3 regions of the Erwinia sp. INIA01 genome follow, and region 3 is predicted to be linked to each of the others. Evidence: predicted binding sites of a transcription regulator. Region 3 holds the regulator's gene; each other region holds the start of a gene.
What was found. Region 3 encodes Fur, which represses iron uptake genes when iron is present. Its sites were predicted from a motif close to ATAATAATGAGAACNACTATCAA; they were not measured.
Positions count from the first base shown of each region.

Region 1: a site for Fur is predicted at 1,643-1,665, ahead of OMR58_RS06980 (TonB-dependent receptor domain-containing protein). Genes of this name have one in related genera too.
Region 2: a site for Fur is predicted at 1,892-1,914, ahead of exbB (tol-pal system-associated acyl-CoA thioesterase). Genes of this name have one in related genera too.

Region 1 is NZ_JAPDNC010000003.1:303,831-314,678, forward strand. Features, by position in the region: gene OMR58_RS06970 (siderophore-interacting protein) at 1-446, shown strand, start outside; gene OMR58_RS06975 (PadR family transcriptional regulator) at 528-1,067, shown strand; gene OMR58_RS06980 (TonB-dependent receptor domain-containing protein) at 1,775-4,147, shown strand; gene OMR58_RS06985 (NADH:flavin oxidoreductase/NADH oxidase) at 4,970-6,070, opposite strand; gene OMR58_RS06990 (LysR family transcriptional regulator) at 6,186-7,103, opposite strand; gene OMR58_RS06995 (SRPBCC domain-containing protein) at 7,261-7,761, shown strand; gene OMR58_RS07000 (2-hydroxyacid dehydrogenase) at 7,865-8,803, shown strand; gene OMR58_RS07005 (RraA family protein) at 8,863-9,555, opposite strand; gene OMR58_RS07010 (aspartate transaminase) at 9,574-10,782, opposite strand.
Region 2 is NZ_JAPDNC010000002.1:470,174-481,021, reverse strand. Features, by position in the region: gene OMR58_RS04085 (MFS transporter) at 1-23, shown strand, start outside; gene exbD (TonB system transport protein ExbD) at 659-1,081, opposite strand; gene exbB (tol-pal system-associated acyl-CoA thioesterase) at 1,087-1,821, opposite strand; gene metC (cystathionine beta-lyase) at 2,071-3,261, shown strand; gene OMR58_RS04065 (DedA family protein) at 3,382-4,038, shown strand; gene OMR58_RS04060 (AraC family transcriptional regulator) at 4,051-4,941, opposite strand; gene yqhD (alcohol dehydrogenase) at 5,114-6,271, shown strand; gene dkgA (2,5-didehydrogluconate reductase DkgA) at 6,358-7,182, shown strand; gene ftsP (cell division protein FtsP) at 7,229-8,644, opposite strand; gene OMR58_RS04040 (1-acylglycerol-3-phosphate O-acyltransferase) at 8,769-9,506, opposite strand; gene parC (DNA topoisomerase IV subunit A) at 9,658-10,848, opposite strand, start outside.
Region 3 is NZ_JAPDNC010000012.1:27,520-38,367, reverse strand. Features, by position in the region: gene OMR58_RS19930 (LysR family transcriptional regulator) at 1-459, opposite strand, end outside; gene OMR58_RS19925 (MFS transporter) at 552-1,901, shown strand; gene OMR58_RS19920 (hypothetical protein) at 1,898-2,287, shown strand; gene mtr (tryptophan permease) at 2,404-3,651, shown strand; gene fur (ferric iron uptake transcriptional regulator) at 3,708-4,151, opposite strand; gene fldA (flavodoxin FldA) at 4,546-5,076, opposite strand; gene ybfE (LexA regulated protein) at 5,222-5,503, opposite strand; gene ybfF (esterase) at 5,650-6,414, opposite strand; gene seqA (replication initiation negative regulator SeqA) at 6,677-7,213, shown strand; gene pgm (phosphoglucomutase (alpha-D-glucose-1,6-bisphosphate-dependent)) at 7,238-8,878, shown strand; gene kdpE (two-component system response regulator KdpE) at 8,947-9,630, opposite strand; gene OMR58_RS19875 (YbfA family protein) at 9,931-10,137, shown strand; gene OMR58_RS19870 (DUF523 and DUF1722 domain-containing protein) at 10,322-10,848, shown strand, end outside.

The DNA.
Region 1 (10,848 bases), on a different contig from region 3:
TCGCCAGCAGTTGGGCGGCACAGGCACAGGTCGGCGACCCGCTGGCAATTGGCGGCCCGCGCGGCTCGATGATCGTGCCGGAGGATTATGCCTTCCAGCTTTACGTCTGTGACGAAAGCGGCCTGCCAGCGTTCAAGCGCCGTAAAGAAACCGTGCAGGGCGTGGTGCGTAAACTGTTTGCCTTTGCTGATGAAGCCAGCGGCAGCCTCTATCTGGACGGACTGAACGGCATCGATGTCAGCTGGCTGGGCAGCGGCAATATGCACGGCGATCGTCTGCTGGCGCTGATAAGCGAACTCGACAGCATTCAGCTGCCGCACGAAGATTACTTTATCTGGCTGACCGGTGAAGGCGAAGCGGTAAAACAGCTTAATGACTACTTTGTCCTCCAGCGCGGCTGCGACGATAACTTTGTGCGTGCCGTAGCCTACTGGCACCAGAAGTAACCCTGTGGGCCGCCGCGCCGGTTGTGTTTCACCGGGTGGCGGTCTACTATCATCCCCCTTATTTTTCCGCACGGGCAGGCGATGAAACGACCGCAATCTCCCTTTACTTCCTCAGACAGCGAACCTCGTACCGCCTGCGTCAGCCAGCGCAAAAAGCGCCGGGAAAAAATGCTCGACGGCAGCGATATTCGCCTGCTGGTACTGCATTTTCTCAGCCAGGGTGATGCCCATGGCTACGAGCTGATTAAAGCCATTGAGGATTTGTCGAAAGGGGAATATACGCCCAGCCCTGGAATAATCTATCCCAGCCTGACGCTGCTGGAAGAAACGGCGATGATTGCCGCCATCGACCCGCAGGCGGCGCGTAAAGCCTATCGACTGGAGCCGCAGGGCCGCGACTGGCTACAGCGGAATCAGCCCAATCTGGTGATTATCATGCAGCGGCTTTCCTCACTGGCGGTGCTGGTGCATAACCGCAGCGTGCCGGAAGTCGAACGGGCAATCCACAATATGAAGACCGCGCTCAACTCGCGGCTGTCACAGCAGGATATCTCGCAGGAAACCCTCTACGCGATCGTTGATGCGCTGGACGAGGCGGCGAAAAAGATCGAACGCAGCTAGTTTATTGCCAGAACCAGAACCAGAACCAGAACCAGAGCCAGAGCCAGAGCCTGCATGTCAGGCACCGTTGGCTTTGCAGGTAAATGCATGCCACATCCCCCATCGGCAGTTACCCCCAGCTATTTAACCGGTTTATGCAGATTTACGTTGCCGCCGGTTGCCCCCTGTTGATGATGCCTGCCTGTTACCTGTTACCTGTTACCTGTTACCTGTTACCTGTTACCTGTTACCTGTTACCTGTTGTTACCCCTGCCGGAGTGCCAATTCTTATCGCTCATTGTTGCCCGTATTCGTACGCATCTGCATGCAAAGCACGACGCTTGCCCGAAGGACAGACATCGCTTACTACCAATCCTTCACAGCACTCGCCCTTCACGATCCATTATTTAAATCCGTTTTCTAATCATTATTTTTCAGCGTTGAGTTTTATATTTAAATAATTGTGAGGAAATTGTGTGGAGAGTGAAAGTTTTTCGAAAGCAGGTATCTGGTTTATTTAACGGTCTTAACGCTATTCTGCGAAATTAATTATTCTTAATAATAAAGTGAACTTTCTGCTCCGTGCTCTATTGATAAAGATAATCATTCCTATTAATATCCCGCCGCCTTAAAAATATAATAATATTAGTGAGACTTAACTAAGTTCGTATTCTTTTTTATCGAAGCAATCCGTGAGCCAATACTAATAACAAGCTAAGGGTAATTAAATGCTCACCACGTCAAAATTACAGGGAATCAGTGCGCCGGTAATGAAATGGGCGGTGCTGGCCGCAGCGATTCACTGTGCCTGCGGCTATGCGCAGGCTGAAACTTCTGCCACAGCGAAAACCGCAGCAGAAAGCAGCAATGAACAGGGCACCATGACCGTTACCGCCCAGGCTCCGCTTCAGGGCGGCAGCAAAACCACCATTACCGCCGAGCAGATGCAGAAGAACGGCACTACCGATTTCGGTTCGGTAATGCGTTATCAGCCGCTGATTAGCGCAACGGGCGTGAGCGGCGGTTCGACCGCAGGGAAAAGCGGCTTCGACCGCAGCGGCTACACCGGATTTAATATTCGAGGGCTGGAAAGCAACCGCGTTGGTTTAGACGTGGATGGTATTCCGCTGCCGGATGCGACCGGGCGCAGCTACGTCAGCCGCGCGGGATTAAATACCTTTGGTATTGGCCGGGATTATATTGATCCTTATATGTACGGCAGCGTGGATATTGATGCCGGTGCCACTTCCGTCGATCAGCCAAATACCTCTATTGGTGGTAACGTCTCGTTCCGCAGTAAATCAGCGGATGATTATCTTTCCCCGGAACGCTCCACCTGGTTTGGCTACCAGAGTGATTACGATCCCGCCACTCGCGGCTGGCATAACGGTATCACCGCCGCAGCGGGCGACAGTACTCTGCGTGGCGTTTTCGTGCTTAGCCGCCGCGACGGTCAGCAGACCAGCAATGACAGCGATGAAGTCAGCGCTTATCCGGCTAACTGGCATTCAACCGCGCTGATGACCTCCGGGATCTGGCAGCCGAACGACGAACACAAATTCAGCGCCACGCTGGACTACTACCACAAGGTTAACCACACCCATTACGATACCTGGAACACCGCAGGCACCAGCACTATTGGCGACAGCCAGCAGCAGAGCGATACCCGCCGCTGGGGTGTGAGCCTGGCGGATGAGTACACGCCGGACAATGGTTTTGTCGACAGCCTGTCCAGCCGTGTTTACTACCAGCACACCGAGGCGCATGACAACACCTACATGCCAACAGACAGCAGCGGCACCATGCAGCATGTCTACTCGGATTACAACGTTGATACCTGGGGCTTTGATACCCACGGTAATAAAACGCTTGGCCGTCACGATCTGAGCGCCGGAATCAACGGCCGCATCACCGACACCGAACGCCCATTCCGTCAGGACCCGGCACCGAGCGTCTACAGCGTGATCATGCAGCCACAGGCCGATAGCCGCAGCTACACCGTCGGTGGTTTCGTGCAGGATAAGATCAACTTCGATCTGAACGGCAGCCGTTTCGCGGTGATCCCGGGCGTGCGCGCGGTATATCAAAATACCAAGCCGCAGAACCTGTCCAGTCTGACCACCGGCAGCACCGTACTGACCGCATCTGAGCTGGAAACTCTGTATGGCTCGGCGAACAGCGACAGCCAGATCCTGCCGTCGCTGATGCTGCAATACGATCTGACCCCGCAGATGATCACTTATCTGCAGTACAAGCGCGGCGCGCAGTTTGCTAACGCCAGCCAGCTTTACGGTTCATGGAACCTGGGTTCATCCTATGCCGGTACAGCGCAGTACGCGCTGATTGGTAATCCGGATCTGGAAACCGAAACCAGTAATAACCTGGAGTGGGGTGTGAAGGGCAACGTAACCGACGGCGTAACGCTGAACGGTTCTCTGTTCTACAACACCTACAAGAACTTTATCGCCTACAGCCGTTACACACGTTCCGGCAGCCCTGATAAGTTCACCAACGTACCGTCGAACATTTACACCATTTATCAGGCTGAAAACCGCGATAAGGCCTACATCTGGGGCGGAGAGCTGAGCAGCAAGGTGAACTTCGGTACCTGGTTCGAAGAGGTTAACGGCCTGAGCGCCACCTTTGCCCTGGGCTACAGTGAAGGTAAATCCAAGTCCAGCTACGACGGCGACAAATATGTTGATATCGACAGCGTAGCACCGATGAAAGCGGTGGTCGGCATGGCGTGGGACGATCCGGCGAAGCGCTACGGTGCGGCGGTGGTGGCGACCTTCGTGAAGGGTAAACAGGCCAGCACGACCAACCGCGAAAGCTACACCAACAGCGGCACGGCGCTGACCGATTCCAGCACCGAGTACAATCGTATTCCTGGCTACGGCATGGTGGATATGACTGCGTACTGGCAGGTGGCGAAGAACGTGAAGCTGAGCGGGGGTATTTATAACCTGACCGATCGTAAATATTGGGATTATCTCAGCAGCCGCGATCTGACCGGCAGCACGGCTCAGGATGCCTACGAGAAGGCATTGGCAGTGATGCCTGGCCGTACGTTCCAGGCGGGGATTAACGTCGATTTCTGATGATATCGGTCAGTTATCGGGTTAGGTTTTTGCTCGTTTAGTGAAGTTTGAAGCCGCTGTCTCTTTTGGGATGGCGGCTTTTTTTGCGTGCGATAACGAGGATGCCGGTGCTGGTGCTTCGTTGCTTTGTGTCCGGGTGATTGCGGCCCGGCCTCTGCGGTTACCGGGCGGTCCTCGCGCCGCTTTGCGGTGCCTTCGGTTGCGGCTTCGTACCTTCCGGACCGGCATGGAGCGGGCGTCCTGCCCGCGCCATGCCTGACGCCAACGTCCTGTTGGCGTCTCCTGGCCCGTAGCCTCCACCTCAGCGCTGTGGATTGCCCGGTAACCGCAGCGGCCGGGCCTTTAATACATTGTGCTGGCTGCTTAAGTCAGGATTATGCTTCCAGAGTGGCGGCCTTCTGCGCATAGAGGTGATTGGATATGTTGTGGGTTACCCCGCAGTAGTAGAGGCTGGAGGTTGGATCCACTTTTATGGATGTCAAAAAGTGCAGCTCTGAATTGATCGCTTCAATGGTCGTTCGCCTTTTTCTGCCAGACAACACTTATGCAAAAAGCAGACGGGGTGTGCCCCCGAACGGGTAATCCGCAGCGCTGAACGGAGCGAGGAAGCCAGGATTCGCCTGCATGGACGCAGGCGAAAGGCACAGCCGCGCAGGACGCGCGTCTGTGGCGGTCCGTCAGGCTGACGAACGAAGTGAAGGCACCGCGAAGCGGCGCGAGGACCGCCCGGGCGGGGGCACACCCCGTCGGCTTTGCCACTACAGTCACCGGCGAAACGTGTTTGTGCCCCAGCAGTCACGAGCAATCTAATGCCCCAACTCGTTACTCAGCTAAACGATAACGCGCCAGCCAGTGCGCATACGGCGCAGGCAACACCCACGACGGATCTTCAACGTTCAGCTTCTTCGCCAGAGAATACGGATAATGCGGATTCGCCAGATGCGCACGGCCAATCATCACCAGATCCATCTGCTGCTCGGCAATCACCCGCTCCGCCACTTCCGCCTGCTCCACGCCCCAGGACGACGCCACCGGCAGACCCGCCTCACGACGTACCCGCTCGGCAATCGGTGCCAGGAAGCCCGGGCCCCACGGAATGTTGGTTTCCGCAATAGTAAAGCCCACGCTCACGTTCAGCAGATCCAACCCGCCCTGATGCATCAGGCGCGTCAGCTCAATCGACTCGCTCAGCGTCTGCTCGTCCTGGCCGTCATACTCCAGCACGCCGAAACGGGCTGTCAGCGGCAGATTCTCCGGCCACACTTCACGAACGGCGGCCAGGGTTTCCAGCAGGAAGCGGCTGCGGCCAGCAAAATTGCCGCCGTAAGCGTCGGTGCGCTGGTTGGAATGCGCGGAGAAGAAGCTTTGCGCCAGATAACCGTGGGCAAAATGCAGCTCCAGCCACTCAAAACCGGCATCGCGCGCGCGGCGAGCGGCGGCAACGAAGTCGCTTTTCACCCGGTTAATATCATCCAGCGTCATCGCCTGCGGCACCTTTGGCAGATGATGGCCGAACGCAATCGCGGAAGGGGCAATGGTCTGCCAGCCGCGGCTGTCGCCCTCGGCAATATGATCGTCGCCTTCCCACGGACGGTTAGCGCTGGCCTTACGACCGGCGTGACCAATCTGAATGCCCGGAACGGAACCCGCCGCCTTAATCGATGCTGCAATACGCGCCATGCCTTCCGCCTGCTCATCGTTCCACAGCCCGGTACAGGCCGGAGTGATGCGGCCCTCCGGTGAAACGGCGGTGGCTTCAACAATCACCAGACCCGCGCCGCCACGGGCGATCGCCGGATAGTGAACCTGATGCCAGTCGTTAGTCAGGCCGTCAACGGCGCTGTACTGGCACATTGGCGGCACCGCAATGCGGTTACGCAGCGTAACGTCTTTCAGTTTAAATGGGGTAAAAAGCGCGGACATAGATAACCTCAGTCATAGACGATCGAAGAACACGTGGCCTGTCGATAAGTGGCGATCACGGTAAGCGATGGCCAGCGATAATCACTAAGCCGTATGTGCGATACGCACTGGCCGATCACAGCGTGCTGGCGTCCAGTCCCAGAGAGGTAAACAGCAGTGCGCGTAGCCAGCGGTGGCCGGGATCGCGATGGCTGCGCTCGTGCCAGACCAGCGTTTTGCTGAAGCCCGTCACCGCGACCGGCGGCGCTACCTGCATCAGCCCGTCGGCGGATTCTGCCAGCCTGCGCGGCACAACGGCAATCAGATCGCTGCTGCGCAGGATCTGCGGCAGCACCAGAAAACTGTTCACCGCCAGCGTCACCCGCCGCTGGCGGCCGATTGCGGCCAGCGCCTGGTCGGTCACGCCGCGAAACTCGCGACCGCTGTGCGAAACCAGCGCGTGGTCCAGCGCGCAGAAGCTATCCAGCGAAAGCGCACCGTGCCGCAGGGCAGGGTGGTCCGGGCGCAGCAGGCAGACGTACTGCTCGTCAAACAGATGGCGAGCGTGCAGATCGGCAGGCGTGGTGTCCGGGGTGAGCAGCGCCATATCAATCTCCCCGCGCTCCATCTGCACCGCCAGCCGATCGTTTTCCACCGGCTGCACGCTCACCTGCACGCCGGGAGCCTGCTGGCGAAGCGCGGCAATAAACGGCACCGCCACCGCGCTCAGCGCATAATCGGTTGCGGCAATGCTCAGCGACATCTGCGAACTGGCCGCATCAAATACCTGCGGCTGCAACAGCTGGTCGATATCACCGAGGATCTGTTTGACCGGTGCGGCCAGCGCCAGCCCCCGCAGCGTCGGGTTAATGCCGTGCTGGCCACGGGTAAACAGCGGATCGTCAAAATGCTCGCGCAGGCGGTTAAGCATGGCGCTTACCGCCGGTTGAGTGAGCGACAGGCGCTGGGCGGCCCGCGTCACGCTGCGTTCATCCAGCAGCTCATCCAGCGTTTTTAACAGATTCAAATCCAGCGTACGTAGGTTGCTGCTCATCGGTTCCCCGGCGGTGAGTGGGTCAGATATCAGAAATTATAATATCTGAAATAAAAAATGCTGATTGGTTTTATATCACCGTGCCGCGCATCATGCAGTGGTTTTCGGCAGGCGCATCCCGCGCTCTGGCCGACCAGACTCACAGAGAGGCAGCATCATGAACGCAATTCACTGGCCGCAGGGCTACATTCCTGGCTTCAGCGACAACTTCGCCAGCAACGAAATGATTATTACCGGTGTCAGCGTCGCGGCGCTGTGGGACAAACTGATCGATACCGCCGCCTGGCCGGGTTATTACAGCAACGCCAGCGACATTCAGTTCCACGACGGCAGCGGCCCGTATCTGACCGAGGGAGCGCGTTTTCGCTTCACCACGTTCGGCTTTGTGGTGGAAAGCGAAGTTAACGAATTCGTCGCGCCGGAAATCGGTGGCGCGGCGCGCATTGCGTGGCACGGCTGGTGCGGCGAGGGCGACAGTCGGCTTGACGTGCATCATGCCTGGCTGATTGAGGCGTTGCCGGGTGGCCGCGTGCGCCTGCTGACCCAGGAAACCCAGAACGGCAAACCGGCGGTTGAGCTGGCTAACGCCCGACCTGACCCGATGATCAACGGCCATCAGCAGTGGCTGGACGGAATGATCGCCGCCGCGCGGGCGTAATAAGCGAATCCTATCTGACGATAAGCGTAACCTTGCGGGTGCCGCGGCGGAATTCCGCTAGTTTATTAACGTTCTGAACCCTACGTTAATAAGGATGCCCGCAATGAAACAACAGATACTGATTATTCAGCCGCTGATGCCCGCGCTGAGCGAAATGCTGCACCGCGACTACCAGTGCCATCGTCTTTACGAGCAGCCGGATGCGGCGGCCTGGCTACAGCAGCACGGCCAGACTATCCGCGCGGTCGCCACCCGGGGCGACGTCGGGCTGGCGGCGGAGGTGATGGCCGCGCTACCGGCACTGGAAGTGATTGCCGTCTTCGGCGTGGGTACCGACGCCATCGACCTGGCCGCCGCCCGCGATCGTGGGATTACCGTGACCGTCACCGCCGATATTCTGACCGACGACGTCGCCGACCTTGCGCTGGCGCTGATGCTCAGCGTCTCGCGGCAGATCGTGGCACAGGATGCCTTCCTGCGCGCGGGCGAGTGGGCAAACCGACCGCCGGTGCTGGGCAGCAAACTCAGCGGCAAGCGCGTCGGCATCCTCGGGCTGGGGCGCATCGGCTCGACGATTGCACGACGCTGTGCGGCCTTCGATATGCACATCGGCTACTGCAACAGCCGCCAGAGTGATGAACCCGGCTGGCAGCGCTTTGGCGATTTGCATCAGCTGGCGCTGTTCAGTGATGTGCTGGTGCTGGCGGTGCCGGGCGATGCGCGTAACTATAAGGTGGTCGATCGCGAAGTGCTGAACGCGCTGGGATCGCAGGGCGTGCTGATTAACGTCGCGCGCGGGGCGGTAGTTAATGAAGACGACCTGATCGCCGCGCTGGAAAATCACACCATCGCCGGAGCGGGGCTGGACGTGTTCGAAGGTGAACCGGCAATTGACCCGCGCTTTTTCGCGCTGGAAAATACGGTGCTGACACCGCATATCGCCAGCGCCACCGCCGAAACGCGCCAGGCGATGGCGCAAAACGTGGCGGATAATCTGGCTTCGTGGTTCGCTCACGGCAAAGCCATTACGCCGGTTGCATAACGAAAAAGGCACCCTCTATGGGTGCCTGTTATCAATGCAGGATAGTGTTCTTTTACCGCCTAGAACTGCCCGTCGATAATCTCCACCTGCTTGCTTTTCAGCGTTTCATCAATCCAGCCGCGTTCCAGCTCGCCGCGCTTCGCCAGCTCGAAGTTGCGCTCGTCGACGATCAGATAGGCCTGCGCCGCTTCCAGAATCTGCGCCGCATCGCCGTGAGGGATGACGATCACCCCGTCGTGATCGCCGAGAATGATGTCACCCGGCGACACATGGATATTGCCGCAGGCGATCGGCACGTTGATTTCACCCGGACCATCTTTATACGGGCCGCCGGGAGTAATGGCGGCGGCGTAAAGGTGGTAATCCATCTTGCCGATGCCTTCAATGTCGCGGATTGGGCCGTCCAGCACCAGCCCCTCAATACCGCGCTGGCGGGCCCAGGTGGTCATCACTTCGCCCATCAGCGCCTGGCTGCGATCGCCCTCGTTGGAGACCACAATCACATCGCCTTTACCGGCCATATCCATCGCCTTGTGCAGCATCAGATTGTCGCCGGAGCGGGCCTTAACGGTGACCGCCAGGCCGCACATCACCGCGTTGCGCGGTGCGCTCATCAGGCGAATTTCGCCGGACAGCGCGGGCAGGCGGCTCATGCAGTCGGCCACCACGGCGGCGGGCAGCGTGCGGAAAGCCTCGACGTAGCCGGCGGCTTCAAGATTACGTTGTAAGAAAATACGGTTTCCTGCGGGCATAGCGGATCTCCTGATCGATTATTTCAGCTGGCTGACGGCGTTGGCAATCTGGGCGGCCCCGGCCTGAAGCGTGGCAAGGTCTGTGGCAATAGAAAGGCGGAAGTAGGGCGAAAGTCCGTAGGCGGCACCGGCGACGACCGCCACGCCCGCGCTCTCCAGCAGCCACAGCACCACCTCGCTGTCGTTTTTCAGCACCTGGCCCTGCGCGGTGGTTTTACCCAGCAGCCCGCCGCAGTTGACGTATAGGTAGAACGCCCCTTCCGGCACGCGGCAGCTCAGGCCCGGCACGGCATTCAGGCGGGCGGCGATGTCGTCGCGGCGCTGGCGATACACTTCGCGGCTGTGGGTAATAAAGCCGGTGCCGCTGTTCAGCGCGGCTAAGGCGGCGGCCTGGCTGACCGAGCTGGCATTGCTGGTGGACTGCGATTGCAGCGTGCCCATCGCGGTAATCAGCACTTTTGGCCCGGTGGCATAGCCGATGCGCCAGCCGGTCATCGCATAGGTTTTCGACACGCCATTTACCACCAGCGTACGGTCGGCCAGGCGCGGCTCCACCTCCAGCAGATGCACGTTCGGGCTGTCGTCGTAGCGCAGATGCTCGTAAATATCGTCGGTCATAATCGCCAGATGCGGATAGTCCAGCAGCACATCCGCCAGCGCGCGCAGCTCGGCGCGGCTGTAGCTGGCACCGCTTGGATTGGACGGCGAATTGAGGATCAGCCAGCGGCAGCGGCTGGTAATCGATGCCCGCAGCTGCTCGGCGGTCAGGCGGAAACCAGCCTCTTCCTGGCAGGTAATCACCACCGGACGACCGTCGCAGGCCAGCACCATATCCGGGTAGGAAACCCAGTACGGCGCGGGGATCAGCACCTCGTCGCCGACTTCCAGCGTGGCGGCCAGCGCGTTGAAGATCGCGCTCTTCGCGCCGTTGGTGACGATAATGTCTTCCGGCTTCACCGTCAGATGATTCTCGCGCAGGAACTTGGCGGCAATGGCCTCGCGCAGCGCGGGGGTGCCGTTGTTCTGCGTGTAGCGGGTTTCGCCGTTGCGGATTGCGGCGCAGGCCGCCTCGCAGATTTCCGGCGGGGTGGCGAAATCAGGTTCACCGACCACCAGGTTAATGATGGCTTTACCTTCACGCTTCAGGGCGTTGGCGCGATCGGACGCGCTGCTGCTGGGAGAAGGTTTAATACGCGTAACGCGGGCGGCAATGCGGATAGCACTCATGATCACTCCAGTCTGTTCCGGGATGTCTCTACGTTACGAATAAGCGACGGGCGACGGCTAAGAGGA
Region 2 (10,848 bases), on a different contig from region 3:
CCGAGCCGGCGATTACGGTTTAGTTGGGGTCGGCTGGCAGTTCGGCGATCCCGCCTACGGGCTGTATCCGCTTACCCGGCGGTCCTCGCGCCGCTTCGCGGTGCCATCACTCCGCTCGTCAGCCTCACGGACCGGCACAGACGCGCGTCCTGCGCGGCTGTGCCTTTCGTCCGCGTCCATGCGGCCGAATCCTGGCCTCCTCTCTTCGTTCAGCGCTGCGGATTGCCGGGTAAGCGGAGACAGCCCGTCTGCTTTGCTATGTTTGCGTTGCCTTTACGATGACCTTAACCAAAGCGAGCACGTTTTAAGCTGGGAGTGGCCTCTGCGGCGGTCGGGCAATCCGCAGCGCTGAGGCGCAGGCGGCGGGGCCGTAGAGACCAGCATGGATACTGGGCTCAGGCCTGGCGCGCGCAGGACGCCCGCTCCGGGCCGATCCGTAAGGCCCGCTGCCGGAGCCGAAGGCACCACGCAACGCGTGGCGCGAGGACCGCCCAACTGCCGCAGAGGCCGCTCCCCAGGCACCAAACCCACCAGCCACCAGCCACCAGCGACCAGCGACACGCATAAAAAAACCGCTATCTAAAAGACAGCGGCTTTATTTTAAACCGGAGAAACATCACCTGAAACGGCAGCCCTTAAATCGGCAACCGCAACCCGGTTATTTCGACACGGTTTCCATGCCCATCAGGCCAATCTTCAGATAACCCGCCTGACGCAGCTTATCCATCACGCTCATCAGCGTCTCGTAACTCACTGACTTATCGGCCTGGAAGAAGATAGTTGTATCTTTCTTGCCTTCGGTCTGCTTAACCAATGCATCCACCAGTGTCTCTTCCGATACCGCATCGTTACCGATAAACAGCTGATTATCAGCCTTAATCGACAGATACACCGGTTTTTCCGGGCGCGGCTGCGGCGAACTGGTTGAGGCCGGCAGATTGACGCGAACGTCAACGGTGGCAAGCGGCGCGGCGACCATAAAGATAATCAGCAGCACCAACATCACGTCGATAAACGGCGTCACGTTGATTTCGTGCATTTCACCGTTGCTATCGAGATCTTCGTTTAATCGCATTGCCATAACGCTTAACCTACCCGCAGTTTCTGCGCCGACTGAACGCGGTGAGAACCTTCGCTGGCGGCAAGGTCAAGATCGCGGCTTTGCAGCAGCAGAACCTGTGCAGCCACATCGCCCAGAGACGCTTTATAGCTGGCAATCATACGAGCAAAGACGTTGTAGATAACAACCGCAGGAATTGCCGCAACCAGACCAATCGCCGTTGCCAGCAGCGCTTCCGCGATGCCCGGAGCCACAACGGCCAGGTTAGTGGTCTGTGTTTTTGCAATCCCGATGAAGCTGTTCATGATGCCCCATACCGTACCGAACAGACCCACGAATGGCGCAATCGCACCAATGGTAGCGAGGTAACCGTTGCCACGACCGGCGTGGCGGCTGAAGGCAGCAACGCGGCGCTCAAGGCGGAAACCGGTACGCTCTTTAATCCCGTTGTTATCGTCGGTGCCAGCGGAAAGCTCCAGCTCGTTCTCAGCTTCTTTAATCAGCAATGCGCTGAGGCTCTGACCGGTGAAACCGGCGCTGGTTTTTGCTGCTTCATCCAGCGAACGTACGGTTGCCAGCTGCTGCTGCTCGCGCTTCAGACGTCGGCGGGCGGAACTCAATTCGATTGTTTTGCTAAAGAAGATGGCCCAGGTGACAACGGATGCCAACAACAGTCCAATCATTACGGCTTTAACCACGATGTCTGCATGCTGGTACATGCCCCAGACGGAAAGGTCCATCTGCATCAAATCATTTGTCACGCTGTGTCTCCAACATCTAATTGCTGATAGCGAAAAAATTCAGGCCAGATCATACCAAACCCGTTAGGAATTGATAGTAGTTCTCATTACTATTTACACCCTATAAGACATTTTTTGAACAATTTTTTTCTCATTTACGGATGTGATGGCGCTCACAGTGAAATTTTATCACTTACCCGCAGGCTGAATACCTCAGGAGAGGTAGCCGTGTTAACGTAAAAAACATAACTGAATAAAGAGATCGTTTTAATGACCAGCAAAAAAATCGAAACGGCCCTGGTGGCCGCCGGACGCAGCAAACGATACACCCAGGGATCGGTGAACAGCGTGATCCAGCGCGCCTCTTCTCTGGTTTTTGACACCGTAGCCGATAAGAAACGTGCCACCGCAGGGCGCGCCAACGGCGAACTGTTTTATGGCCGCCGGGGTACCCTCACCCATTTTTCGCTGCAGGATGCGATGACCGAACTGGAAGGCGGTGCGGGCTGCGTGCTGTATCCGTGCGGTGCCGCCGCCGTCGCTAACGCCATTCTGGCGTTTGTAAACGCTGGTGATAATGTGCTGATGAGCGGCAGCGTTTACGAGCCTACCCAGGACTTTTGCACCAAAATCCTCAGCAAACTGAATGTCAGCACCACCTGGTTCGATCACTGCATCGGGTCTGAAATCGCCGATTTAGTGCAGCCCAACACCCGCGTGGTGTTCCTTGAGTCACCGGCATCAATCACCATGGAAGTGCAGGATATTCCGTCAATCGTGGCGGCGGTTCGCAGCAAAGCGCCCGATGCCATTATTATGGTCGATAACACCTGGGGCGCCGGTATCCTGTTCCGCGCACTGGATTTCGGCGTGGATATCTCCATCCAGGCCGCGACCAAGTATCTGGTTGGCCACTCGGATGCGATGATCGGGACTGCCGTAGCCAATGAACGCTGCTGGGCACAGCTGCGCGAAAACTCCTATCTGATGGGCCAGATGGTCGATGCCGATACCGCCTATGTCACCAGCCGTGGGCTGCGCACGCTGGCCGTGCGCCTGCGTCAGCATCAGGAGAGCAGCATTCAGGTTGCACAGTGGCTGGCAGAACGTGACGAAGTTGAGCGGGTGAATCATCCGGCGCTGCCGCAGTGCAAGGGCCATGAATTCTGGAAGCGGGATTTCAGCGGCTGCAGCGGTCTTTTCTCGTTTGTGTTGAAAGAACGCCTGAGCAGTGAACGCCTGGCGCATTACCTGGATAACTTCAGCCACTTCAGTATGGCCTACTCCTGGGGCGGCTATGAGTCGCTGATCCTTGCCAATCAGCCTGAAGAGCTGGCGGCTATCCGCCCCGCGGGCGGCGTTGATTTTAACGGCACGCTGGTTCGGGTACATATCGGTCTGGAGCACGTGGACGATCTGATCGAGGATCTTCGCGCGGGCTTCGACAGACTTAGCCAATAATCGCCTGTGCTTCAACAAATTATCAATAAGGCGCGCTGTTCGCGCCTTTGATCAAGATATCCGACACGATTTGCGAGTACTATAGGGATATAGCTATAGATGTAGTTAACGGGATAACGAATGGGTGTTTTACACGAGATTGTTCAGGCGCTCTGGCATCAGGACTTTACCGCGCTGGCCAATCCGGATGTGATTTGGGTTGTTTACGGGATTATGTTTATCACGTTGCTGCTTGAAAATGGTTTGCTTCCGGCTTCATTTCTCCCCGGCGATAGCCTTCTGCTGCTGGCCGGTGCCATGGTGGCCAAAGGCGTTATGGCGTTTATTCCCACCATGCTGATCCTGACCGCCGCCGCCAGTATTGGCTGCTGGCTGAGCTATTTGCAGGGCCGCTGGCTGGGCAACACCCGGCTGGTCAAGGGCTGGCTGCTGCACCTCCCCGCGCAGTATCACCAGCGGGCGTGGAGCCTGTTTAACCGCCACGGGCTGCTGGCGCTGCTGGTTGGCCGCTTCCTCGCCTTTGTGCGAACCATTCTGCCCACCATGGCCGGCATCTCGGGGCTGAAAAATGGCCGTTTCCAGCTGTTTAACTGGCTCAGCGGGCTGCTGTGGGTAACGATTCTGGTGACGCTCGGCTATGGCATCAGCCAGGTGCCGTTTATCAAACGTCATGAAGATCAGGTCATGGCGATTCTGATGATTCTGCCGCTGGTGCTGCTTTGCGCCGGACTCACAGGTAGCGTTGTGCTGGTTCTGAGGCGTAAAAAGGCCCGCTAATCCGGGCCGGTTTTATCCTGTCTGCCGCATCCGCGTCATCTCTTCCCCTGGCGTTACGCCAAAGTAGCGTTTGAACTCGCGCGAGAACTGCGAGGCGCTTTCATATCCCACTTTCATGGCCGCCACGCTGGCCTTCATCCCTTCCTGCAGCATCATCATACGCGCCTGATGCAGGCGGTAGCTTTTCAGGTACTGTAGCGGCGAGGTGCTGGTCACCGCCTTAAAATTATGATGGAACGCCGAGACGCTCATGTTGGCCTCGGCCGCCAGCAGGTCAACGCTCAGGTTATCGGTGAAGTGATGTTCAATGCGCCGCAGCGCGCGGGCAATCTGGCTGAACTGCGTCTGCCGACTCACCAGCGCCAGCAGCGCGCCACCGCACGGCCCCTGCAGGACGTAATAGAGGATCTCCCGCACCAGCTGAGGCCCCAGCACGCGGGCATCGCGCGGGTTATTCATCATGTCCAGCAGGCGCTCCGTGGCGCAGAGCATCTCCTCCGTCAGCAGCGCCGAATGAATCCCGCAGGTTTTCGGTTCAGGATGGAAGGCATCGTCATCACCTATATCCATCAGCAGATCCTGAAGCTTCAACGGATCGACCCGCAGCATCATGCCAGCCAGCGGCGCTTCCGGAGTGGCGAACGTCTCACATTCAAACGGCAGCGGTACGGTCAGCATCAGGTATTTATTGGCGTCGTAGCTAAACACGCTGTTACCCAAGTAGCCGGTCTTCTGCCCCTGAAACAGGATCACAATCGCCGGCTGATACATCACCGGAGTGCGCGACACATGTTTGTCAGCATAAATCAGGCTGATGCCGGGAACCGACGATACTCCCTTATTCTGCGTCACCAGGCCGATAACCTGACTGGCCAGCCGTTCACACGTCGCGCTTCTGTTCATTCACTCTTCCCGCTGCTGAAAGTTTTACGTCAGCATCATCGCCTGACGCCCGTCATTTCTCCAGTGGTTTGGAGAATCAGGCAAGATTCCGGCAGAAATGTGCATTGAGCAATGCTCACCTGCTGCGCACAATGATCCATCTGATAAACGTCATACTTCCAGGATTATCGCGATGAACAACTTCGTACTGCATACGCCCACCCGCATCCTGTTTGGCAAGGGGCAAATCGCCCAGCTGGCCACCTCCATTCCTGCCAACAGCAAAGTGCTGATCCTGTTCGGCGGCGGCAGCGTCAAGAAAAATGGCGTCATGGATCAGGTCTATAGCGCGTTACAGGGCTTTGATCTGCAGGAATTTGGCGGCATCGAACCTAACCCGGACTTCTCGACGCTGATGAAAGCGGTGGAGATCGTTAAACGGGATAAGATCACCTTCCTGCTGGCGGTGGGTGGCGGCTCGGTACTGGACGGCACCAAGTTTATCGCCGCTGCGGCGCTTTATCCGCAGGATCCGTGGCATATTCTGGAAACCGGCGGCGCTGAAATTGAACAGGCGCTGCCTGTCGGGTCGGTGCTGACACTGCCCGCGACGGGCTCCGAGTCTAACCGCAGCGCGGTGATTAACCGCCGCGCCACGCACGATAAGCGGGCGTTTCGCAGCAACCACCTGTTCCCACTTTTCGCGGTGCTGGACCCGGTTTACACCTACAGCCTGCCGCCGCGCCAGATCGCCAACGGCGTAGTGGATGCCTTTGTGCATACCATTGAGCAGTACCTTACTTTCCCGGTTGACGCCCGCGTACAGGACCGGTTTGCCGAAGGCCTGCTGCTGACGCTGATTGAAGAAGGCCCACGTGCGCTGGCGGAGCCGGAAAATTATGACGTCCGCGCCAACGTGATGTGGAGCGCCACCATGGCGCTGAACGGCCTGATCGGTGCCGGTGTGCCGCAGGACTGGTCAACGCATATGCTCGGACACGAGCTGACCGCGCTGCACGGCATTGACCACGCGCAGACGCTGGCTATCGTGCTGCCGTCGCTGCTGAATATCAAACGCGATACCAAGCGGGAAAAACTGCTGCAGTATGCGGAGCGCGTCTGGGGAATCACTGACGGCAGCGAGGCGGAACGCATTGATGGCGCGATTGCCGCTACGCGCGAATTCTTCGAGCGGATGGGTATCGCAACCCGGATGTCCGATTATCAACTCGACGGTTCATCGATCCCCGCCCTGCTGGAAAAACTGGCGGAGAAGGGACTCACCGCGCTGGGTGAACGGCAGGACATTACGCTGGAAATCAGCCGCCAGATCTATCTGGACGCACGCTAGTCCCCACGAATCCTCTGCTTATCAACTAGACTTAATTCCATCAACCGGTGCCCCTGCACCGGTTTTTCCGCAGAAAAGGAGCGAACATGGCAGATCAACCAATCATTAAACTGCACGATGGCAACATGATGCCGCAGCTTGGGCTGGGCGTCTGGCAGGCCAGCGTGGATGAAGCGCGAAGCGCGGCAGTGACAGCGCTGGACGTCGGTTATCGTTCGATTGATACCGCGGCAATTTACAAGAATGAAGAGGGTATTGGCCAGGCGCTGCGCGAAACCGACGTGGCGCGGGACGATATCTTCATCACCACCAAACTGTGGAATGACGACCAGCTGAATGCCGAAAAGGCGCTGGAAGCCAGCCTGAAAAAACTGCAGCTGGATACGGTCGACCTCTATCTGATGCACTGGCCGTGCCCGGAAAAAGACACGTTTGTTGCGGCATGGCAGGCCATGATCAAGCTCCAGCAGCAGGGGCTGACCAAAAGTATCGGCGTATGCAACTTTAACGAGCCGCATCTTAAGCGATTGCTGGATGAAACCGGCGTCAGCCCGGTCATCAATCAGGTGGAGCTGCATCCGATGCTGCAACAGCGCACTTTACACTCATGGAACGCGATGCATCATATTCAGACGGAATCATGGAGCCCGCTGGCACAGGGCGGTGAAGGCGTTTTCGATCAGGAGATTATCAAACGGCTGGCGCAGAAGTACGGTAAAACTCCGGCTCAGATCGTTATCCGCTGGCATCTGGATAGCGGACTGGTGGTGATTCCTAAATCCGTGACGCCATCGCGTATTAAAGAGAATTTTGAAGTTTTTGATTTCCGCCTGGAGAAAACGGAAATCAGTGAAATTACATCGCTCGATCGTAATAATCGCCTGGGTCCGGACCCGGAAAGCTTCAATTAATCCGCCACGATTTGCCCGCCTCAACAGCGGGCAATTCGTCCGGGATCTATAACACAGGGTTGACCAGCATCTGCCCCGCCGTGCCGCGATCGGCCATTTCCAGCATCTGGCTGTAATAAACAAACGGGAAGTGCTCGGAAGATGACTGAGTAAATGACACCAGCAGTTCCACGTCACCGTCTATCCACACCGTATCCTTCCAGCCGCGATCTTCGGCCATGGTCTGCGCGCCATTGACGCTTTTAATCAGAAACATCACGCCCTGAATATGAAACGCCTGCGGTATATCTGAATGAATCATCCAGCGCTCAAAACTGCCCTGCTGTGCCTGGGTGTCAATTCGCGTCATATTCCAGAGCGCGCCGTTAATACCCGGCGTGGAGTCACCCAGGCGGAATTCGCGGGTTCGGCTGACGGTGCCGGGAATGATTTGGTCCGCCAGAATGCGCATAGGTAAGTTATCAGTTACTAACGGTAACAGCCCCGTAGGGCGCAGGGTCAGTACCAGTGTGGAGATCAAAATGCTGGAGGGTTCGAAGATACCACGCAGCCGATCGACAAAACCTGCCGCTTCACCTGCGGTAATCGAAACTTCATCTCCCTGGGTCATATCAATCAGGACTTCACGACGCTCACCGGGTGCCAGTGACAGTTGTTCAACCACAACCGGCGCAGGCAAAAAACCCTGATCGCTGGCAATGACATTGAAGGGGCGGGCATCGCTCATACGTAATTGATAGCGGCGGGCATTGGAGGCATTCAGCAAACGCAGGCGAACCCAACCGCGAGAAACCTCGATGAAAGGATTCTGCACGCCGTTAACCAGCAGCGTATCACCAATAAAGCCTCCGTCGCCGGGCGGGTCATATTCCGGCGAGCCGAAGTTATCGAGTCGTTTGTCCTGAATAATGAGCGGGAAGTCGTCCACGCCATAGTGTTTGGGAATGGGTAAGGACTTACTAACCTCGTCCTCCACCAGCCACATTCCAGCCAGCCCGTTATACACATGCGGGGCCATACGATTTGGCGTATTGGCATGATACCAGCAGGTTGCAGCAGCCTGACGAATGGGAACGACCGGCGACCAGTCAACGCCCGGTGACATCATGCGGGCAGCTCCCCCCATCAGCGCACCGGGCACCTGCAGGCCGCTGACGGTCATCGCTACCGGTTCATTTAGCCGATTGCTGTAGATCAGCTTGACGTCGTCACCGCTCCATACGCGTACCGTTGGCCCCAGATAGAGACCGTTAAACCCCCACACCTGCGCCTTGCTGCTGCCGTCAAAAGACCAGTGGCTACGCTGCATCGTCAGAAACAGCGGCTGCCCACGGCGAGACTCAATCAGCGGTGGAACCGGCAGTGGCGTGCCCGGTCCTGCCGCCCGCACGCTGAAGGGTAACGAGGAAGCGCAAAGGGCAATGCCTGAGGCCTTAAAGAACTGACGACGACTAAGGGACATACCCGACTCCGTAAGCCAAAAACCGCCAACAGGGCGGCCAAAATCCATTGTTATCATGGTGCGCGGGCTGTTCTGCCGCATCAATAACTGAGAGTGAGCATGGGGCCATGCTCACTCCGATAATTTATAGCTTACCTGATGCTTCGCGTGCAGCGACTTCAGCATTTAACTCATCAAGTTTTGCCGACATTAGCTCGCGGCAGTGGGTCGCAAGCTTACGAACGGACTGATTTTCAAATGATTTTGTATCGACAGGTGGCATCATTTCGACGATAGCAAGGCCATTTTTCAACCTGTTTAGTTTGATTTTGTCATGCGTGTTGGAAACGACGACCGGAATAATCGGCACACCGGCAGCAACGGCAGCATGAAACGCACCGGTTTTGAACGGCAGCAGCCCACGGCCGCGGCTACGCGTGCCTTCCGGAAACATCCAGAATGAGATTTTTTTCTTCTGAAACTCGTTAACCAGTTCACCAATCGTACCGTGTGCCTTGGCGCGATTATCACGATCGATTAGCAGGTTGCCGGTCAGCCAGTACAGCTGGCCGAAGAAAGGGATCCATAGCAGGCTTTTTTTGCCAACGGTCACGGTCGATGGCTCAACGATATTCGCCGCGGTGATCATGTCGTAGTTGTTCTGGTGGTTACAGATATAAATCGCGTTGGGGAAATTTTCATGGCCTTCGGGGCGGCGCAATTCAACCTTTAAGCCAAACACCGGAGCCAGCCGGCCGAAAAGGCGGCCAAAGGTAGAAACATGCTTCGGGTTTCGCGGACTGAACAGGCAATAAATACAGCCAAAAACACAAACCAGTATCGAATAAATAATAACCACAATGATACGTAAAATAGAGAGCATCACAACCTCGTTATTGCATGCCGACAACGTATGCTGACCGAATGATTTCGGCATCATACGCTGACTAAAAGTGGCTTAACTGTTTTTTTATTTGATGATTTCGGCAGGCTGGCGACATTGGCGTCCCCAGCCTGCAATCGGCACAGGAGAATTACTCCTCGCTGTCATCTACGACAGGACGTGACGGACCATCAACATCAACACGATCGATACGCTGCAGTCCACGCGGCAGCTGAGTGCCACGACGCCCACGTTCTGCACGGAACTTCTGTAAGTCTTCCGCTTTCAGCGTCAGCTTACGCTTGCCGACGTACAGAGTAATGGCACTTTGCGGCGTCAGCAACAGTAGCCAGGCCAACTTATCTTCACCCGATGCCGCCTGAGCCGCCGGAATAGAGATAATCTTGTTGCCCTTCCCTTTGGAGAGCTGCGGCAGGTCGCCAACCGGGAACATCAGCATACGTCCGGCAGCGGTAATCGCCAGCAGCAGATCGTCATCACCATGAATAGCCAGCGGCGTCATGACTTTGGCATTTTCCGGCAGGCTGAGCAGCGCTTTACCGGCACGGTTACGAGAAACCAGATCGCTGAAGGTGCAGACAAATCCGTAACCTGCATCCGATGCCATCAGCAACCGCTGCTCATCAGCCTCCATCAGTACCTGTTCAACTATCGCCCCCGGCGGCGGCGTCAGCTTACCGGTGAGCGGCTCGCCCTGCCCGCGCGCCGACGGCAGCGTGACAGGGTCGAGCGCATAGCTGCGCCCGGTGGAGTCGATAAAGACGACCGGCTGGTTGCTCTTCCCGCGTGCCGCTGCACGATAGCTGTCCCCGGCTTTATAGCTGAGGCCCGCCGGATCGATGTCGTGCCCTTTGGCGCTACGCACCCAACCCATTTGCGACAGAACAATGGTCACCGGCTCGGAAGGCACCAGTTCGTGCTCGCTGATGGCTTTCGCCTCTTCACGCTCGCGCAGCGGAGAACGGCGGTCGTCTCCGTAGGTATCGCTATCGGCCTGCAGCTCTTTTTTCAGCAGCGTATTCATTTTACGTTCAGACGCCAGAATACCCTGCAGGTGATCGCGCTCCTTTTCCAGCTCATCCTGCTCACCGCGAATTTTCATCTCTTCCAGCTTGGCGAGATGGCGCAGTTTCAGTTCCAGAATGGCTTCAGCCTGGGTTTCTGAAATGTCGAAACGTGACATCAGTACCGGCTTCGGCTCATCTTCACTACGAATGATATGAATCACTTCGTCGATATTCAGGAAGGCCACGAGTAAACCGGCAAGGATATGCAGGCGCTTCAGGACTTTCTCAAGACGATAGTTCAGGCGACGACGAAC
Region 3 (10,848 bases):
CGATGAGTCGCGCAGTGCACCCAGTCTTATCGCCACATCCAGTTTATTACTGACCAAATCATCCAGTGAGGCACCCACGCTGTAGTTCAGTTTCAGCAACGGGTGGCGCTGGCAAAACTCGCTGACCAGCGGCATCAGGAACTGCTGGCCATACTCCCACGTGGAGGTGATGCGCAGTTCCCCTGAAAGGGAGTGATGCTCTGTGGCGACTCGCGATACCGCACGGTCGATATCAGCGAAAATCAGCTTAAAATCCTGATAAAACTGCTGTCCGTGGCCGGTGAGGGCGAGGCTACGGGTATTGCGTACCAGCAGTGTGACGCCAAGCAACTGTTCCAGGCTTTTGATATGCAGGCTGACCATCGCGCGGCTCAAGCCGAGATTACTGGCGGCTCGGGTAAAGCTGCCGCTGTCGACAATGGCAAAAAAGGTGTGGATCTTATCGAGATGGGCATGCATGGGATTATTCAGTTTAATCAAACAATCATTTAAATTTATGCGCCTTTATTTGTCAGGTCAACCACCGCTATGCTGCGCGTGGAGGTATGACAATGCACTATGGTTATCGGGTTGCAGCGATCTTTCTGCTCGGCTTTTTCATTGATTGTATTAATATTTTTATGTCAGCCATTGCGCTACCGTCGATTGCGGCGCAGATGTCCGTGGCGACGGAATCCATCAGTTGGGTGGCTAATAGTTATATTCTGGGGCTGACGCTGATCGTGCCGTTGAGCGGCTGGCTGGCTTCACGCTTTGGCACCCGGCAGACCATCGTCGCCTCAATGCTGATTTTCAGCATCGCTGCGCTGGGCTGTGCGCAGGCCGACTCTTTTAGCACGCTGGTTGCATGGCGTTTTATCCAGGGCGCGGGTGGAGGGTTGCTGATACCGGTAGGGCAGGCGCTAACCTTTAATTTGTTTCAGGGGCGGCAGCGCGCCGCTATATCGACGTTGATCATGTGCGTAGCGCTGATTGCCCCGGCGCTGTCCCCTCTGCTGGGGGGCATGTTGGTGGATGTGCTTTCCTGGCGCTGGATCTTCTATAGCAATATTCCTTTCAGCCTGCTTGCGGCACTGCTGGCGGCGATATGGATTCGCCCACAGGCAATTGAGCGCACACGTGCAGATATCACCGGAATCATTCTGATCTGCGGCACTTTGGGTACGCTGTTGAGAAGCCTGTCGCTGTTTAGCGAGCAGCACGCTGTACCGCAGGCTGCATTATGGCTGGGCGTTTCTTTACTGCTGGGGTGGGGCTATCTACGGCACTACCGCCGCCAGCCGAAGGCCATTCTCGATCTCAGTCTGCTGCGCAATCCTCAATTGAATCTGTCCATCGCCGTTTACTATGCCGTTCCGGGCGTGTTTACCGGGGTTAACCTGCTTAACATTTTCTACCTGCAGCAGGTTTTGCATTTCAGTGCCGGGCATACCGGTAGCTTTATGCTGCTTTACGGCGTCGGCGCGCTGGCGGCGATGCTGGTGGCCGGGCGGATTTATTATCGCGCAGGCGCACATCGCTTATTCACCTGCGGCATGTTGCTGCATAGCGGCGGCATTGTGCTGCTGTCCTTAGTCAGTGATACAAGTAGCAGTGGGATCCTGTGTGCGGCCTATCTGCTGATGGGGATTGGCGGCGGGATTGCCGCAAACTGCGCGCAGACCACGGCGTTAATTGAACTGAACGAGCAGCAAATGAGTGGGGGAAGTACGCTGTGGAATATTAACCGGCAGCTGACGTTCAGCCTCGGCACCGCGTTGTTTACGCTACTGCTGGCGGTGCTGAGCCGTTATTTTCCTGGTGAACTGGCGTGGCATCTGGCATTTATTATTGCAGCCGTGAGCGGTTTACTGCCGCTGTGGCTAATTTATCAACGACGTTTTCATAAGGAAATCCAATGATCGATCTTACTAACAAGGCATCACAGAGCGTCATTGTTCTGCATCAGCTGATTGAGGCTGTCTTTCACGGCGACGGCAGCAAGACTGCTGAGCTGCTCACGCATTTTGCTGAAGATTTTGTGATGGTCACCCCGACCGGTAAAAGCCTGGCACTGGCAGACGTTGAGGACTTATTCAACCGCTTAACCGGCGCGCGTCAGGGGATGACGATAAGCATTGAGCAGTTCAACGTTATTTCGCAGCGGGGGGATGAGGTGGTCATCCAGTATCACGAACTGCAACAGCAGCAGAATAATCATTCGCATCGTATTTCGCTGGCGGTCATTAACTGCGCAACCCAGCCGCCGAGCTGGCGTTATCTGCAGGAAACCATGGTAGCAAACTGATTATTGTACTAGTTCGCGGGTGCGGCCTGGTGTAGAATATGCGGCGTTAATGCCGTGCATCCAGTGAATAATTCCGGTGATGGCGGTAAGTTTCCGTTTTTTGCTAAGGATTAGTCATGGATTTACCGGTTTCCCCCGCCCGCCTGCCTTCTACACTCTGGGGAACGCTAATTATTAGCGGCACGATTATCGGTGCCGGGATGTTCTCGTTACCGGTGGTGATGTCCGGTGCATGGTTTCTCTGGTCGTCAGCATTACTGATTATCACCTGGTTCTGCATGTTGCTTTCCGGGTTGCTGTTTTTGGAGGCCAGTCTGCATTATCCGGCCGGTTCCAGCTTCGACACGATCACTCGCGATTTGTTGGGACGGGGCTGGAATCTGATTAACGGTCTGTCCGTCGCCTTTGTTCTGGGGATACTGACCTATGCCTATATCTCCGCCAGTGGAGCGATTATCCAGCATACGCTGAGCCAGCTATCATTGCCGGTTTCTGCCCGCAGCGCTGGGTTCGCTTTTACGCTACTGGTAGCGCTGTTTATCTGGCTGGGTACGGCAATGGTCAGTCGTATGACGCTGATTTTTCTCGGCGCGAAAGTGATTACGTTTTTGATTATCTTTGGCGGACTGCTGTGGCATATCGAACCGGTGAAACTGCTGGACAGTCATGGGGAGGAAAGCCACTACCTGCGCTATCTGTGGATGGTGATCCCATTTTGCCTCGCTTCATTTGGCTATCACGGTAATATCGCCGGGCTGGTCAGCTACTATCAAAAGAACGGCAGCCGGGTTTGTCGCTGTCTGGTGTTTGGCACACTGCTGGCACTGGTGATCTACTTTATCTGGATTATTGGCACGATGGGCAATATCCCGCGCCACGAATTCAAAGCGATTGCAGCACAGGGCGGAAATATCGACGTGCTGGTCGCCGCACTGTCGGGTGTGCTGCACAGCCCCTATCTGAATCTGCTGCTGGATATCTTCTCGAACTTTGCCGTCGCCTGTTCATTCCTCGGTGTCAGTCTGGGGTTCTTCGACTATCTTGCCGATCTGTTTAAGTTTGATCGTTCAGCCTTCGGTCGGTTAAAAACGACGGTGGTCACCTTTATTCTTCCGCTGACGGCGGCGATGATCTGGCCAAACGGCTTTCTTGTGGCGATTGGTTATGCCGGGCTGGCGGCTACGCTGTGGGCGGTGATCACTCCGGCAATGCTGGCGAGAAAGGCCCGACAACGTTTCACCAACGCTGCCTGGCAGGTGAGAGGAGGGACGGCACCGATCGTTCTGGTGCTGATCTTCGGCGCGGTGAATGCGCTGGTTTCCATACTTTCGTACTGGAACGTCCTGCCGGTCTATGCCGGATAACGCGCAAAAAAAACCGGTGGGCATAGCCACCGGTTTCATACTGATTTCAGAACGGATTACTCGTCGTGCAGCGTATCGTCTTCGCGGCAGTCGCCCTTAGAGCAATGGCCATAGAGATACAGGCTGTGATTGCTCAGCTTGATTCCGTGGCGAGTCGCGATTTCACGCTGACGTGCTTCGATATACTCGTCGCGGAATTCAATAACTTTACCGCAGTCCAGGCAGATCAGATGATCGTGGTGGTGCTGCTGAGTCAGTTCGAAAACGGATTTACCGCCTTCAAAGTTATGACGGGTAACGATCCCTGCGTCATCAAACTGGTTAAGCACGCGGTAGACCGTGGCTAAACCGATTTCTTCGCCCATATCAATCAGGCGCTTATACAAGTCTTCCGCACTGACGTGATGGCCTTCTGGTTCCTGAAGCACTTCCAGAATTTTCAGTCGTGGAAGCGTGACTTTCAGGCCGGCCTTCTTTAATGCGGTATTGTTGTCAGTCATGCGGATATTGTCCTGTTACTTTGCTAGTCACTTAGTGGCTGAAAAGCCCTGAACATCGGTTGACGCTAGAGTTGGATGCGTCACAGTATAGAACTCATACATCGAAATGAAAACAACAAGGAATGCCTGATACCACTATTGGATGTAAGGATTAATGTCATTACGTCCAGTGAGGCCTGCGTCCAAATCTTACAAAGTTAACATTTCGCTCTATCTCACTCCGCCGCACGGCGATCGCAAAAGATCGTTTAGAGAGGCTGAAGGATGAGAAAGCGGGTAACCGATAGGGTTATTGTACATTTTTACAGGTGGAAGTTACAAATACGTATCTATTACTTCTATAGGAAAAATCACTGGCCTGATGTGAGATGTCTCTCACATCAGGCCGTTTAGCTTAGGCTTCGATGATTTCTTTCAACTGAAGTTCATCAAAAATTTGCTTAACCCACTTATCAACGCGCTCGTTGGTCAGTTCTGGCTGACGATCTTCGTCAATCGCCAGACCCAGGAAGTGGTTGTCATCCGCCAGGCCTTTAGAAGCTTCGAAATTGTAGCCTTCGGTCGGCCACTGGCCCACCAGGATCGCACCGTTTGGTTCAATGATGTCGCGGATAGTGCCCATCGCATCGCAGAAGTATTCTGAGTAGTCTTCCTGATCGCCACAGCCGAACAGGGCTACCAGCTTACCGTTGAAGTCGATCTCTTCCAGCGTAGGGAAAAAGTCATCCCAGTCACACTGGGCTTCACCGTAATACCAGGTGGGAATGCCCAGCAGCAGAATGTCGAAGGCTTCAAGGTCTTCTTTGCTGCTTTTGGCAATATCACGAACTTCTGCAACGTCTTTACCCAGCTGTTTCTGGATCATCTTTGCAATGTTTTCCGTATTGCCTGTATCGCTGCCAAAGAAAATGCCTACGATTGCCATGAGTTTAATAACCTCTTGAATCTTAATGATATGGTGGCTGCCAAAATTTTTGCAGATAGCCGTAATAATAGCAGACCGCCGTCAATGGATAAATGAGTAATCCTGCGGCATTTGTCGCTTTGTGCGTTGATAGCACGCGGTGTATTCAGGACTGAAGGTGTTTTAACTGGTTTAGCAACATCTCTTCAATCAGTTCACTGCGGCTCATATTGCGCGCTTCGGCCAGTTGGTTAAGTGCGTCAACGGCTTCACTGTTCATTTTCAGCTCGACACGCTTAAGCCCGCGAACTTTATCGCGTTTAAGCTGATTACGTTTATTGATGCGCAGCTGCTCATCACGCGTCAGCGGATTAGTTTTCGGTCGTCCCGGGCGACGTTCATCTGCGAACAGATCGATCGTTGTGCGGTCCGTGTTCTCTTTTGCCATAGATTAGTGATACTGAAAGGCTGGATTTCTGATGTGTCAGGCCGTTATCCGCCGTAAAAATCACCAGCGGAAAAATGTCAGCGCGCATCATACCCCAGTGAAAGTGATGACGACAATGTTTTAACAACATAGGGAAATAATTGTTTTTACAGCACAAAAAATCGACGAATTGCGCGTAAAACTGCATCAGGTTTTTCAGCGTGAACCCAGTGACCGGCCCCGGCCACAACATGCGCCCGCGCCTGAGGAAACTGTGCCAGCAGTGCGTCACGATATTCATCGGCCAGGTAGGGTGAACGCTCGCCGCGAATGAACAGCGCAGGATGCGGCCAGGCAGGCACTGGCTGCCAGCCAATAATCTGGTCGTAGCATTGATACAGCACCGGGACATTAAAACGCCATTCACCTTCGTGGAAAGATTTTAACAGAAACTGGATCACACCCTCTTCCGTCAATGTCTGGCGCATGAGCGCTGCGGCCTGACTACGCGAGGTGATACCAGCATGGGTAACTGCCTGGAGCGCGGCGAAGATATCATCATGATGGCGGGTAGGGTAGGCGACCGGTGCCATATCAATCACCACCAGTCCTGCCACGCGGTCCGGTGCCAGTGCGGTTAGCATCATGGCGATTTTGCCGCCCATTGAATGGCCGATAACGCCGAAACGCTCAATGCCCAGCCCGTCTAACGTTTCCAGCACGTCCTGCGCCATCAGCGCGTAGCTCATTTCGTTCGAGCGTGGCGAAAGACCATGATTGCGTACATCAATCTGAATCAGCCGACGGTTCTGCTTGAGGTCACGAGCGAGGATTCCCAGGTTATCAAGACTGCCAAAAAGCCCGTGGATCAATACCAGAGGCAGATCGTTTGTTGCAGATTGTTCAGATTGCAGGCGGACATTCAAATTCATAGCAAAGTTCTTACAGTTGGGACGAAGGCTTAGGGTATCATGGATTTTACATTTTCTGCCGGGGGTAGCACAGGCGCTGCCAACGATCTTTTTACGGCAAATTCTGACTTTTGCTGGCAAAGAGGGCTTAGGCTACACCCGGGCTGGATTTAACTTTATAATCCTGAAGTTAGGATCCGGGTTCCAGAAAGCAGACGATCCTGAAGATCGTATCTGTTTTTGCGCTCGATTCTGATAGAAGCAACAACCGTACTGGATAAAGATGAAAACGATAGAAGTCGACGAAGAGCTATACCGCTATATTGCCAGCCATACTCAGCATATTGGGGAAAGCGCATCGGACATTTTACGCCGTATGCTGAAGTTCACTGCGGGGCAGACCGCGCCTGCGGCACCCGTTGCCCAGGTGGTTAAAGAGCCCGCTGTCGTGAAATCTGAACCTCGCCCGCAGGATCGCGTTCGCGCCGTGCGTGAACTGCTGCTTTCTGACGAATATGCCGAGCAGAAGAAAGTGGTGAACAGGTTTATGCTGATTTTATCGACTTTATACACCCTGGACGCCAAAGCCTTTGGCGATGCCACCGAGTCGCTGCATGGCCGCACGCGGGTCTATTTCGCGGGTAACCAGCAGACGCTGACTCAGAATGGTACGCATACCAAGCCTCAGCATATTCCGGGTACCCCTTACTGGGTAATCACCAACACTAATACCGGCCGCAAGCGCAGCATGGTGGAACATATCATGTTATCGATGCAGTTCCCGGCGGAACTGACCGAGAAAGTTTGCGGTACCCTTTAACCGAAGCGTCAGGGAGAAGCGCCAATGGCCAATCACCCCCGTGCCGGGCAGCCAGCCCGGCAGAGCGATTTAATTAACGTTGCACAGCTAACATCGCAGTACTACGTATTGCAGCCTGAATTGGGTAATGCTGAACATGCAGTAAAATTCGGCACCTCAGGTCATCGCGGTAGCGCGGGTCGTCACAGTTTCAATGAAACGCATATCCTGGCTATTGCTCAGGCTATTGCCGAAGAACGTAAAAAGAACGGCGTGACCGGGCCTTGCTACGTCGGTAAGGACACCCATGCGTTGTCAGAACCGGCGATTATCTCGGTGCTGGAAGTGCTGGCGGCAAACGGTGTGGATGTGATTGTGCAGCAGGATAATGGCTATACGCCGACCCCTGCGATTTCCAACGCCATCCTTGAGCATAATAAAGCTGGCGCGGCACTGGCGGACGGCATTGTGATTACGCCTTCCCACAATCCACCGGAAGATGGCGGCATCAAATATAATCCGCCAAACGGCGGACCGGCGGATACCAACGTCACCAAAGTGGTGGAAGATCGTGCCAATGCCTTAATTAAGGGCGGTCTGAAAGACGTTAAGCGTATTTCTCTGGATCAGGCATGGGCCAGCGGCCATCTGCAGGAGCAGGATCTGATCCAGCCGTACATCGAAGGCCTGGCGCAGATCGTTGATATCCCGGCAATCCAGAAAGCGGGCCTGAAAATTGGCGTCGATCCGTTGGGTGGCTCCGGCATTGCCTACTGGCAGCGGATCGCTGAGTTCTACAAGCTCGATCTGACCATCGTTAACGATGCGGTCGATCAGACTTTCCGCTTTATGCACCTGGATAAAGATGGCGTGATCCGTATGGACTGCTCATCCGAGTGTGCAATGGCGGGCCTGCTGGCGCTGCGCGACAAGTTCGATCTGGCGTTTGCTAACGACCCGGATTATGACCGCCACGGTATTGTCACGCCTGCCGGATTGATGAATCCTAACCACTATCTGGCGGTTGCGGTGAACTATCTGTTCCAGCATCGTCCGCAGTGGGGCAAAGATGTTGCAGTCGGCAAAACGCTGGTGTCCAGTGCAATGATTGACCGTGTGGTTGACGATATCGGCCGTAAGCTGGTGGAAGTGCCGGTGGGCTTTAAGTGGTTCGTTGATGGCCTGTTTGACGGGACCTTCGGATTCGGCGGTGAAGAGAGCGCGGGTGCATCCTTCCTGCGCTTCGACGGCACCCCATGGTCGACCGACAAAGACGGTATCATCATGTGTCTGCTGGCGGCAGAAATCACCGCCGTAACCGGTAAGAATCCGCAGCAGCACTATGATGAACTGGCCGCGCGTTTTGGTGCCCCAAGCTACAACCGTATCCAGGCAGCGGCAACGTCTGCTCAGAAAGCCGCGCTGTCGAAGCTTTCGCCGGAAATGGTGAGTGCAGACACGCTGGCAGGCGATCCGATCACCGATCGTCTGACCGCCGCGCCAGGCAACGGAGCCTCCATTGGTGGCCTGAAAGTGATGACCAAAAACGGCTGGTTTGCCGCGCGTCCTTCAGGTACTGAAGATGCCTACAAAATTTACTGTGAAAGCTTCCTCGGTGCCGAGCATCGCGAGAAGATAGAGAAAGAAGCAGTAGAGATCGTTAGCGCGGTGTTGAAAAACGCCTGAGTCTGACGTTATTTTTGCAGTAAATATGAAAAGGCCATTCACTGAATGGCCTTTTTTATTGCCGTGATTCAGGGAATAAAGCGATAGCCAACGCCGGTTTCCGTCAGCAAATGCTGCGGCTGGGCAGGATCGCGTTCCAGTTTTTGGCGAAGGTGCCCCATATAGATCCGCAGGTAGTGGCTGTGCTCAACCGCATTAGGTCCCCAGACCTGAACCAGCAGCTGGCGCTGGGTCATCACTTTGCCTGGATGATTCAGCAGGCTGACCAGCAGACGAAATTCAATCGGCGTCAAATGCAGATCGCTGCCATCGCGTGTGACTCGCCGGGCAGCAATATCGACGCTGACCTCGCCAAAGGTAATTTGCGCCTTTTCACTGCTGCTGGTGGAACTTGGACGGTGGCGCAGGGCAACACGCACTCTCGCCAGCAGTTCACCCACGCCGAAAGGTTTCGTCAGGAAATCATCCGCACCGGCATCCAGCGCGTTGATTTTGTCCTGTTCGTCACTGCGGGCTGACAGGACAATCACCGGCATACTGCTCCACTGACGTACCTCGCGAATAAACTGAATACCGTCGCCGTCCGGCAATCCGAGATCGAGGATCGCCATCTCAGGCTTGCGTGTAGCGGCCTCAATTAACCCGCGGCTGAGTGTATCGGCATCAACCACGCGAAAGCCTTCGCCTTCAAGTACCACGCGCAGAAAACGGCGGATCTCTTTTTCATCTTCAACGATCAGAATAGTGGTCAAGGTTCCTCCGCACCGGCCGCCAGAGAGCCTTGCCGGAAAACGTCATTATGGCGGGTAATTTAGCAAAAGATGATGCGGCTCGCCCATCGCAGTTTTGCCGGAGGGTAATTGTTAATTAATCGATCTTATTAACGGCTTTTTTAAGCCTTAATTAACCATTCTGTAACAGAATTACAGTCAGAGCAAAAACAGCACAATTTTTCGTCAAAAAAGTGGTCCGATCAGTAGTAAAATTACATTAAAGGCGGTATTATTTTGCTCAGATTACAGACAATCTTTTAGCCGATTTGAGGAGGACGTATGAATCTTTATCACTCTTATTCCACTACGCGGATTTTCATGCGTCGTGCAGCGGTAGTGCTCGCCGGTGTGCTCGCGCTGCCGGTTATGCTTTTCCGCGCCGACCGTGCCCGCTTTTACAGTTATCTGCATCGTGTTTGGGTAAAAACCAGCGATAAGCCCGTCTGGCTGGCCGAAGCTGAATCGGCCTGCTGCGATTTTTATTAAGTATCGCTTTGATGTTACAGCTCTAAAGCTAACCCCAACGATTTCAATGAATTTGTTCTGTTTACTATCCCGCCGGAGTGCGGGATTTTTTTTGCGAAAAATTCAGCGATTAAGGTTTTAAGAGAAAAAATAGCGAAATTGATCTACACTCAAACCTGTACAATAATTATTTGGTTGTATAGATATGAGCAAAAAAATTCCTGTTGGCATCAGTGCCTGCCTGCTGGGTGAGCGGGTGAGATTTGACGGTGGGCATAAGCGTTCTGTTTTCGCTGCAGAAGAGCTGGCCCCTTATCTTCACTATGAACCGATCTGCCCGGAAATGGCGATTGGTTTACCTGCTCCCCGACCCGCACTTCGTTTGACTCAAGTTGAAGGCGGGGATGTAGCCCTTCGCTTCAGTAACGGCAAAGAGTCTGCCGTCAGCGGGAAGAACTCTGCCGTCACAGAAGATATGCAGGCGTTTTCCGCTGAAAAGGTGGCCCAGCTTCACCACCTGTGCGGCTACATTGTTTGTGCCAAATCGCCCAGCTGCGGCATGGAACGCGTCCGTGTCTATCAACCTGACAATAATAATAATCAAAAAGAGGGCGTCGGCATTTTCACCCGCGAGCTGATGGCACAACTGCCGTGGCTGCCGGTGGAAGAAGACGGGCGGCTTCACGACCCTATCCTGCGGGAGAATTTTGTCGCGCGCGTTTACGCGCTGCA